One region of the Propioniciclava sp. LT432 genome, then DNA from elsewhere that is predicted to be linked to it. Evidence: riboswitches for the same ligand, from Rfam matches in the RefSeq annotation. Region 1 holds a riboswitch; the other holds the start of a gene.
The links. Region 1 has a riboswitch for cobalamin ahead of cbiB (adenosylcobinamide-phosphate synthase CbiB). Riboswitches for the same ligand answer to the same signal wherever they lie in the genome.
Positions count from the first base shown of each region.

Region 2: linked by a shared signal. The riboswitch ahead of AC5YDV_RS12815 (LPXTG cell wall anchor domain-containing protein) and the one ahead of cbiB (adenosylcobinamide-phosphate synthase CbiB) in region 1 are both predicted to bind cobalamin.

Region 1 is NZ_JCAKNE010000028.1:15,395-19,794, reverse strand. It holds gene cbiT (precorrin-6Y C5,15-methyltransferase (decarboxylating) subunit CbiT) at 1-377, opposite strand, end outside; gene cobA (uroporphyrinogen-III C-methyltransferase) at 420-1,172, shown strand; gene AC5YDV_RS15405 (cobalt-precorrin-6A reductase) at 1,150-1,875, opposite strand; cobalamin riboswitch at 1,948-2,073, shown strand; gene cbiB (adenosylcobinamide-phosphate synthase CbiB) at 2,100-3,065, shown strand; gene AC5YDV_RS15395 (cobyric acid synthase) at 3,062-4,400, shown strand, end outside.
Region 2 is NZ_JCAKNE010000021.1:30,238-34,637, reverse strand. It holds gene AC5YDV_RS12825 (CbiQ family ECF transporter T component) at 1-348, opposite strand, end outside; gene AC5YDV_RS12820 (hypothetical protein) at 357-1,250, opposite strand; gene AC5YDV_RS12815 (LPXTG cell wall anchor domain-containing protein) at 1,247-2,473, opposite strand; cobalamin riboswitch at 2,553-2,708, opposite strand; gene AC5YDV_RS12810 (CsbD family protein) at 2,771-2,974, opposite strand; gene AC5YDV_RS12805 (class I SAM-dependent methyltransferase) at 3,024-3,638, opposite strand; gene truA (tRNA pseudouridine(38-40) synthase TruA) at 3,635-4,400, opposite strand, start outside.

The sequences.
Region 1 (4,400 bases):
CACGCCGCGTCGATCACGCCGCTGGTCGCCCCGCCACCCACGAACACCGCATCGGGAGCGGGGAGCGAGCCGACCAATGCCGCGGCGTCCCCCTCGAGGATCTCGACGGCACCGGGCGCGAGCCGCTCGACGTTGCCGCGGGCGCGCGCGGCCCGCTCGGGGTTGCGTTCGAGCCCGATCGCGCGGGCGCCCAGTCCGGCGCGGGCCCACTCGATCGCCATGGCGCCCGAACCGGCACCGATGTCCCACAACAGCTCACCGGGGTGGGGGCGCAGGAACGCGAACGCGCTGGCCCGCTGGTGCCGCTTGGTGATCAGCCCGTCGTGCTCGAAGGCCTCGTCGGGCAGGCCGGGCGTCGCGCCCCAGTCGTCATCCACGCGCTCGACCCTAGCTGTCCCCCCTGCACCGAGGAGAACCTGATGAACCCAGCCGAACCCGGCACCGTCACACTCGTGGGCGGCGGTCCTGGTGACCCCGACCTGCTCACCGTGGCCGGGCTGCGGGCGCTGCAGGCGGCCGATGTGATCTACACCGACCACCTGGCCCCCGACGTGACCGACCTGGTGCCGCCGGGCGTCGAGGTCGTCAACGTGGGCAAGACCCCCCGCGGCCCGGGTACGCCCCAGGACGAGATCAACGCCCTGCTCGTGGCGGCGGCGCAGGCCGGGAAGCGGGTGGTCCGGCTCAAGGGCGGCGACCCCTACGTGTTCGGCCGCGGCGGGGAGGAGGCCCTCGCCTGCGCCGAGGCCGGCGTCCCGGTGCGGGTGGTGCCGGGCGTGACATCCGCCGTGGCGGGGCCGTCGCTGGCCGGCGTCCCGGTCACCCACCGCACCTTGTCGCAGGGGTTCACGGTGGTGTCGGGGCATGTCCCTCCCGGTGACCCGCGCAGCACCCTCGACTGGGAGGCCCTCGCGCGCGTGCAGACCACGCTGGTCATCCTGATGGGCGTTAAGCACCTCGCTGCGATCACCGACGCCCTCACGCGCGGCGGTCTGCCCGCCGCGACGCCGGCCATCGTCGTCGCCGGGGCATACCGACCCGACATGCAGGTGGTCCGCGGAACGGTGGCGACCATCGCTGCCGACGCCGAAGCCCGCGGCGTCCGACCGCCCGCCATCACGGTGATCGGGGACGTGGCCGGTCTGGACCTCAGCGCGCTGCCAACCAGCTGAGCACGCCGGCTACGTCGGGGACGGTTGCGAGGCCGGCCGGCAGCTCCGGGCGCCGGACGACCACCACGGCCACGCCCTCCTCAGCCGCCGCGTCGAGCTTGGCTGCGGTGTGGTCGCCGCCAGAATCCTTGGTGACCAGCACCCCGATGCCCTCCGACGCCAGCAACGCGCGCTCCTCCGCGAGCGCGAACGGGCCGCGGTCGGCCAGGATCCGCCAGCCGGGCCGGGTGGGCAGCCCGGGATCCTCCGCGACGCGGGCGAGAACGTCGGGCAGCGCGGCGTAGTGGGGCAGGGGCTGCCGGCCCACGGTGAGCAGCACCCGGCCCCGCCCGGACGCCACCCGCGCGGCTGCGTCGTGGTCGGTCACCCACAGCCAACTGTCCGCGTCAGGGTGTGTCGACCAGCCGGGGCGATCGAGCCGAAGCACGGGCGTCCGGCTCGCGGCGGCAGCGGCCACGACGTTGCGCGTCATCCGGGCGGCGAACGGGTGCGTGGCGTCGACCACCGCCCCGATGCCGTGGCCGACGAGCCACGACGCGAGCCCCTCGGGGCCGCCGAACCCGCCGGTGACCACCCCCACCCCGCCCGCGCGGGCCTCGGCGGTGCGCCCGGCCACCGACGTCGTGACGTCATGCCCGGCCTGCACCAGCGCGGCGGCCACGGCCGCCCCCTCGGCCGTCCCACCCAGCACCAGCACACGCATGGGCCCCAGCATGGCAGGGTCGCGGCGGAGAGCGCGCGAAGGGGCCCAGCGGAGGGCCGAGCGGAGGGCGCGGCGCAGGGGTACGGCGCTGGTAGGGTGAGCGGCGCGCCCCGCGGCGAAGTCGGTGTGAATCCGACACTGTCCCGCAACGGTGAGCCCCTTCGAGGCAAGTCCGGTCGCCCGCGTGACGCGCTGAATTCCACATCGACGCGAAGGACGTACGAGTGAGCCGTGGCAGGGGCCTTCTCCTGGGGGTGGCCGTCGACGCGCTGGTGGGGGACCCCCGCCGCTTCCATCCGGTCGCCGCGCTCGGGCGCTGGGCGTCCCACGTCGAGTCGCGGGTGTACGGCGACTCCCTGCCCCGGGGCGCAGCGTTCACCGCGATCACCGTCGCCCCCATCGTCGCGCTCGGCCTGGCCGCCGAGGCGGTGGGACGCCGCCACCCGGTCGCGCACACCCTGTTGACCGCGGCCGCCACGTGGGGGTGCCTGGGCGCCCGCTCCCTCGTCGTCGAGGGCACGACGATGGCCGCCCGCCTCGACGGCGCCGACCTGGCCGCCGCCCGCGCCCAGTTGCCGAACCTGTGCGGCCGCTCCCCCGACCACTTGGACGCCCCCGAACTCAGCCGCGCAACCGTCGAGTCGCTGGCAGAGAACGCCAACGACGCCGTGGTTTGCACCCTGTTCTGGGGCGCCCTCCTCGGCGTCCCGGGGATGCTCGGCCACCGGGCGGTCAACACCCTCGACGCGATGGTCGGCCACCGGTCACCGCGGTATGCGCGGTTCGGCACCGCGTCCGCGGTGCTCGACGACGCCCTGGCCTGGGTTCCCGCCCGGATCACCGGCGCGCTGGCCTGCCTGGCTGCGCCCCTGGTCGGTGGGTCGGCGTCCGCGGCCTGGCGCACGATGCACCGCGACGCCCGCGACCATCCGAGCCCGAACGGCGGCTGGTGCGAGGCGGCATGGGCGGGGGCCCTGGGCGTCCGGCTGGGTGGGGCGAACACGTATGGCGACCGCGTCGAGGTGCGCGGCACCCTCGGCGAGCCGGACGCCCCGCAACCCGGGGCGTCCGAGGTGCGGCGCGCCGCCCAATTGGTCGGGTGGGTGGTCGCCGCCGCGACCCTCGGGGCCGCGCTCGCAGCCGTGGCCCAGGGACGGGTCGGCCACCAGCTCTCCGGGAGGCCGCGGTGACCGGGATCCTCATCGCCGGCACCTCCTCGGACGCCGGCAAGTCGCTCGTCGTCGCCGGCCTATGCCGAGCGCTGGCCCGCCGCGGGATCGACGTGGCGCCGTTCAAGGCGCAGAACATGTCGAACAACTCGGCGGTGTGCGCCGACGGCTCCGAGATCGGCAGGGCCCAGTACCTGCAGGCCCAGGCGGCGGGCATCGAGCCGTCGAGCCTGCTCAACCCCGTGCTGCTGAAGCCGGGCACCGACCGACGCAGTCACGTGGTGGTTCGGGGGCGTCCCGCCGGCACGCTGGAGGCCGGCGAGTACGCCACCGGCCGCGCCCACCTCGCCGAGGCGGCATTTGACGCCTACCGCGAGCTGGCTGCGACGCACGACCTGGTCGTGGTCGAGGGGGCGGGCTCGCCTGCCGAGGTGAATCTGCGCGAGCGCGACTACGTGAACATGGGTCTGGCGGCCGAGCTCGGTTTGCCCGTGGTCGTGGTCGGCGACATCGACCGCGGCGGGGTGCTCGCCTCGATCTTCGGCACGTGGGGCATCCTCGAACCGACAGACCGGCGCCGGCTGGCGGGGTACGTCATCAACAAGTTCCGCGGCGATCGGTCGGTCCTCGAGCCGGGGTTGGCCGACCTGACCCGCCGCACCGGCCTGCCCTGCCTGGGTGTGCTGCCGTGGCTGCCCGACGTGTGGCTCGACGGCGAGGACGCCCTCGAGGTGGCCCGCTGGGGTGCCGTCTCCCCGGATGGGGATGTCAGCTCGCTGAGTGTCGCGGTGGTCCGGCTGCCCCGCATCTCCAACGCCACCGACGTGGACGCCCTGGCCCGGACCCCGGGCGTCCACGTGGAGGTGACCACCGACCCGGCCGTGTGCGCGGCGTCCGACTTGCTGGTGCTGCCCGGGACCCGCGCGACCGTCGACGACCTCGTCTGGCTGCGCGAGCGCGGCATCGCCGACGTCGTCGCGCGCCGCCACGCCACCGGACGCCCCACCCTCGGCATCTGCGGCGGCTACCAGATGCTCGCCGAGGCGATCACCGACGGGGTCGAGTCGCGGGCGGGGACGCTGCCCGGGCTGGGGGTGCTGCCGGTCGCGGTCCAGTTCGGCACCAAGGTCACCGCGCGCACCACCCACCCCTGGCGGGGGCTCGACGTGCCGGGCTATGAGATCCACCACGGCTCAGCGCGGGTCACTGGCGTGGCCGAGCCGTTCCTCGACGGCTGCCGCGTGGACGCCACGTTCGGGACGCTCCTCCACGGGGCGTTCGAGCACCAGCCCTTCGCGGACGCCTTCCTCACCGAGGTCGCCTCGCTCGTCGGGCACGACTGGGTGCCGACCCCGC
Region 2 (4,400 bases), on a different contig from region 1:
GAGGCGCAGCGCCTCGTAGGTGGCGTACACGAGGCCCTCCGCGTTGACCGGCCCACCCAGGCGGATGCCGGCCGCCCAGGCCGGCAGCTCGACCTCGGGCAGCGTGAACAGGACGGTGGACCCCATCCCCGCGCCCACGACGAGCTGGAAGAACAGCCGGATGAGGATGATGATCCCGGCCAGGGCGAAGTAGGCGCCGATGGAGCGGGCCCAAGGGGAGTCGGTCCGGCGAAGCAGGACGACGGCGGTGACCGCCAGCGCCACCAGGGCGAGCAGGAGTGGGCTCGTGGTCAGCGACACCGCCGCCGCCACGCCGAGGGCCCACGCCCACCACGCCCAAGGGTGCATCAAGGGCGTCAGATCCCTCGCCGGCGCATGAGGGCCCAACCACCCAGGGCGCCACCCCCGGCGACGACGATGCCCGCCGTCGCGAGCAGGCCAACCGGGGTGCCCCCGGAGCTGTCGCCGACCGGGGTCGCGGACGCCGGGGGAGCGGCCTGGGCCGTCTGTGTCGCCGAGGAGATCGCGGGCGACGGCTCAACGACGGGCGTCTCGGACGGCGCAGCGTCCGGGGTCGGGGCGTCCGCCGGGAGGACAGCCTCGGTGCCGGCGGGCGCGGGCGAGGCGGGCGCCTTCGAGGCCGCCCCCTGCGTGGTCGATGCCGTGGCCCGCGGTGCCTTGGAGGCCGGGGCAGGCGTGGAGGCCCTGGTGGGTGCCTGGGTCGGCGCGGGGGCCTGGGTCGTGGGCGCCGGTGCGGGGGCCCGGGTCGGGGCCGGTGCCGGGGGCTGGGTCGGAGCCGGCGCAGGAGCGGCCGGCGGGGCGGGCGGGCGGGGACCGGTCTGCCCCGAGCCGAAGGCCCACCCCTCCGCGTCGCCCTTCCTCGGCGAGGTCGAGGTGTAGCCCAGGCTCGAGTAGCGCCACGGACCCCACGACCCGTCCGCGTTGCGGCTGGCCTGCCAGTACGACCAGTGGGCGTCGTTCGTGACGGTGCAGGTCGACGGATAGCCGTTGATCTGGCACAGGAAGCCGGGGCTCTTGTCGCGGACGGTGAACCCGGCGCTCTGCAGTGCGACCTTGCCGGTGCTGTAGCTGGTGGCGCACCCCGTCCCCTGCCCGCCCACGACGACCCAGACGCCGTCGCAGGAGGCCGCGGCCTCGGCCGGGGTCGCCGCTCCCGGGGCCACGAGGGCCCCGGCAGCGGCGATCAGGCCGACCGCGAGCGTGGCGAGACCGCGGACCAGGCGGTTCATCGCGTCACGTGGCGGCGGGCGACGAGCAGGCCGGCGCCCACCAGCGCCAGCAGCGAGGCAGCAGCGACGAACCACGGCTCGGTCCCGGTGCCCGTCTGCGGCAGGCGGTCACCCGGCTGGGCCACGGAGGTGGCCACCGGGGCCGGGGTCACCGACGCGGTCGGCTCGGCGGACGCGCTGGGCCCGGGGGTCGCGGTCGGCTCCGGGGTCACGGTCGGCTCCGGGGTGGCCGAGGCGGACGGAGTGGCCGAGGCGGACGGGGTCGCCGACGCGGACGCGGACGGGGTGGCGGAGGCGGACGGGGTCGCGGAGGCGGACGGGGTCGCGGAGGCCGAGGGGGTGGGCTGCGCGGTCAGGTCCCAAGCGACGTCGTAGTAGGAGACGCCGGCGACGAGCAGGATGGCCTGCGTGGTGAGGAACCAGTCCGCCTTGCCGTCCACGAGGAAGGCGCCGGAGGCATCCTGTGCGGCCAGCACGAAGGCGAGCGCCTCGTCGACCGGCTCACCGGCGGTGGCCAGGGAGGCGCCGAGGATCGCGGTCGAGTTGGCGGGGACCCAGCCGTCCCAGGAGCCGTCGTCGGCCTGCGCGTCGTGCGCCCAAGCGATCGCGTCGGCGGCCAGGTCGGTGCGGCCGGCGGCGAGGAGGGCCAGGAGGGCCAGGGCCGTGTTGTCGGCGTCCGACGCGACGCCGGGAGCGAAGCCGAAGCCGCCGTCGGCGTTGCGGTACGTGACCAGGTAATCGATCAGGTTCGCGGGGACCTCCTCGCCGGCGCGGTCCAGCGCCACGGCGGCCAGGCCGCTCGCGAACGGGCCGGGCCATTCGCCGATGCTGCCGTCCTCGGCGATGCCGTTCTCGACGATGTCGATGAGGTCGACGCCCGGGAGGAAGGTGCGCGGGTCCTCGCCCACGGCGTCCAGCGCGATCGCCAGCTTGGCCGCGCCGTCGGGGGCGCCCTGCGCGTACTCAGGGCCCGTGGTCTGCAGCGCCTCCAGCAGGGTGGCGACCTCGTCCACGGTGGTCGGGTCCTGGCCGGCGGCGAAGACGATGAGGGCGTCGGCCGTCGAGGACGGGAAGCTCGCGACCTCGTTGGCTTCGAGGTTGGCGGCGACCCAGCGGGCGGTCGCACGCGCGGCGTCCGTGGTGGCGTGGGCGGGGAGGGCGGCGGTGGTGAGCGCCAGCATCGTGACGAGCCCGATCACGAGCAACTTCCAGAGGCGATACATCGTGGTCCTCACTGGGGCACCCAGGGTGCGACGGGTCCCGACTGGGACCGGTCCCCACCCGCGTGCCTCGACGGGTTGAATGGTTTCCGTGGCACCGGCGGGCATTCCGACTCCATCGAACGGGCGATGTCACGGCTGCGGGTCAGTCCCGGTCTTGCACCGGAGTTCCCCCACGCGGGTCCGGGGACACCTTAACCCCCCGGGAACGGCGCGGACCAATCGTCCGCCAACAAGCAACCGGGGTGCAGGAACGTGGTTCCCGCACCCCGGTTGGGTCGTCGTGGTGGACGAGTGCTGTTACTTGAAGGCGTCCTTGACACCCTCGGCGACGTCGCGACCGGCATCCTTGACGTTCTCGCCCGCCTGCTTCGCCTTGGCGGCGGCCTGGTCGGCCTTGCCCTCGGCTTCGAGGCGTTCGTTGTCGGTCAGGTCGCCGGCGGTCTCCTTGACCTTGCCGCCAAGCTCCTCGGCCTTGTTCGAGATTTTGTCTCCGATACCCATGAGCACTCCTCTCCAGCCCCGGTGTTCCCAGCGCTTACATGGATCGAGGCTAGTTGGAGGTGCTTTCCGACGCAAGGGGTGCCACCTCGAACACGCGGAATCCCTTCGCCGACGCCGTCCGGTCACACCGGTAGCCCTGCTCGCCCAGCCAGCGCTGCAGCGAGTCGGCGCCCAGGTTGCGGCCGACCACCAGCCGGGCGACGCCGCCCGGGGCCAGCCGCGCCAGCCAGTGCAACAGCAGGGCGTGGAGGGCCTCCTTGCCGATGCGGATCGGCGGATTCGACCAGATCTCGTCGTAGCGGGCCTCGGGGTCGGCCTCGTCCGGCAGCGACGCGTGTACGCGGTCGCCGACGCCGTTGGCCGCGGCGTTGAGCCGGGTGAGGGCGAGGGCCCGCTCGTTGGTGTCGACGGCGTCCACCCGCGCGTCCGGCGCCGCGGATGCCGCGGCCACCGCCAGGACGCCGTACCCGCAGCCCAGGTCGAGGATGCGTCGGGCGCCGGCGTCCGGGGTGTGCGTGCGCAGCAGGACGGCCGTGCCGAGGTCGAGGCCGTCGCCGGAGAACACGCCGGCCGCCGTCGTGAAGGTCCAGTCGGTGTCCCAGAAGCGGACGCCGATGGTGCGGCGCCGCTCGTCGGAGGTGGGCGTCTCGAAGTAGTGCGTCATGGCTGCCTCTCGTCGCGGCGGGCACGGGACTCGGCCTGGCGGGCCGAAAGCTGGTCGTCGGCGGGGTAGCCGACCTCCTCCAGGACCAGGCCGTGCGGGGGGAGGACGGTGACGTCCCCGGCGCGCGTCGGCTGGTCGACCAGGCCCGCGAGCCAGGCGGCGTCCCGCTGGCCGGTGCCGACGGCGACCAGGGCGCCCACCACCGAGCGGACCATCGAGTGGCAGAACGCGTCGGCGCGCAGCGTGACCTCGACCAGCCCGGTGGCGGGGGACCGCTCGGCGTGGCACTCGAGCATCTCGCGGATCGTGGTCGCCCCCTCGCGGCGCTTGCAGAAGGCCCCGAAGTCGTGGAGGCCCACCAGCGAGCGGGCGCCGGCGTCCATCGCGGCGACGTCGAGCGGGCCGCGCACGCGGACGGCCATGTGGCGCTGCAGGGGGTCGGGTGCCCTGTCGGCCAACCGGAACACGTAGCGGCGCCAGATCGCGGCGAAGCGCGCGTCGAATCCGTTCGGGGCCACCGTGACGCGGCTCACGACGAGGTCCTCGGGCAGCACGCGATCCAGCCGTCGGAGCAGTTCGGCCGCGACATCCGGGCCGGGGAGGTCGACGTGGGCGACCTGCCCGCGGGCATGGACGCCGGCGTCCGTGCGGCCGGCCACGGTGAGGCGGACGGGCTCGGGCAGGCGGAGCACGGTGGTGATCCAGTGCTCGAGGGTGCCCTGGACGGTCCGCAGGCCGTCCTGGGCCGCCCAACCATGGAAG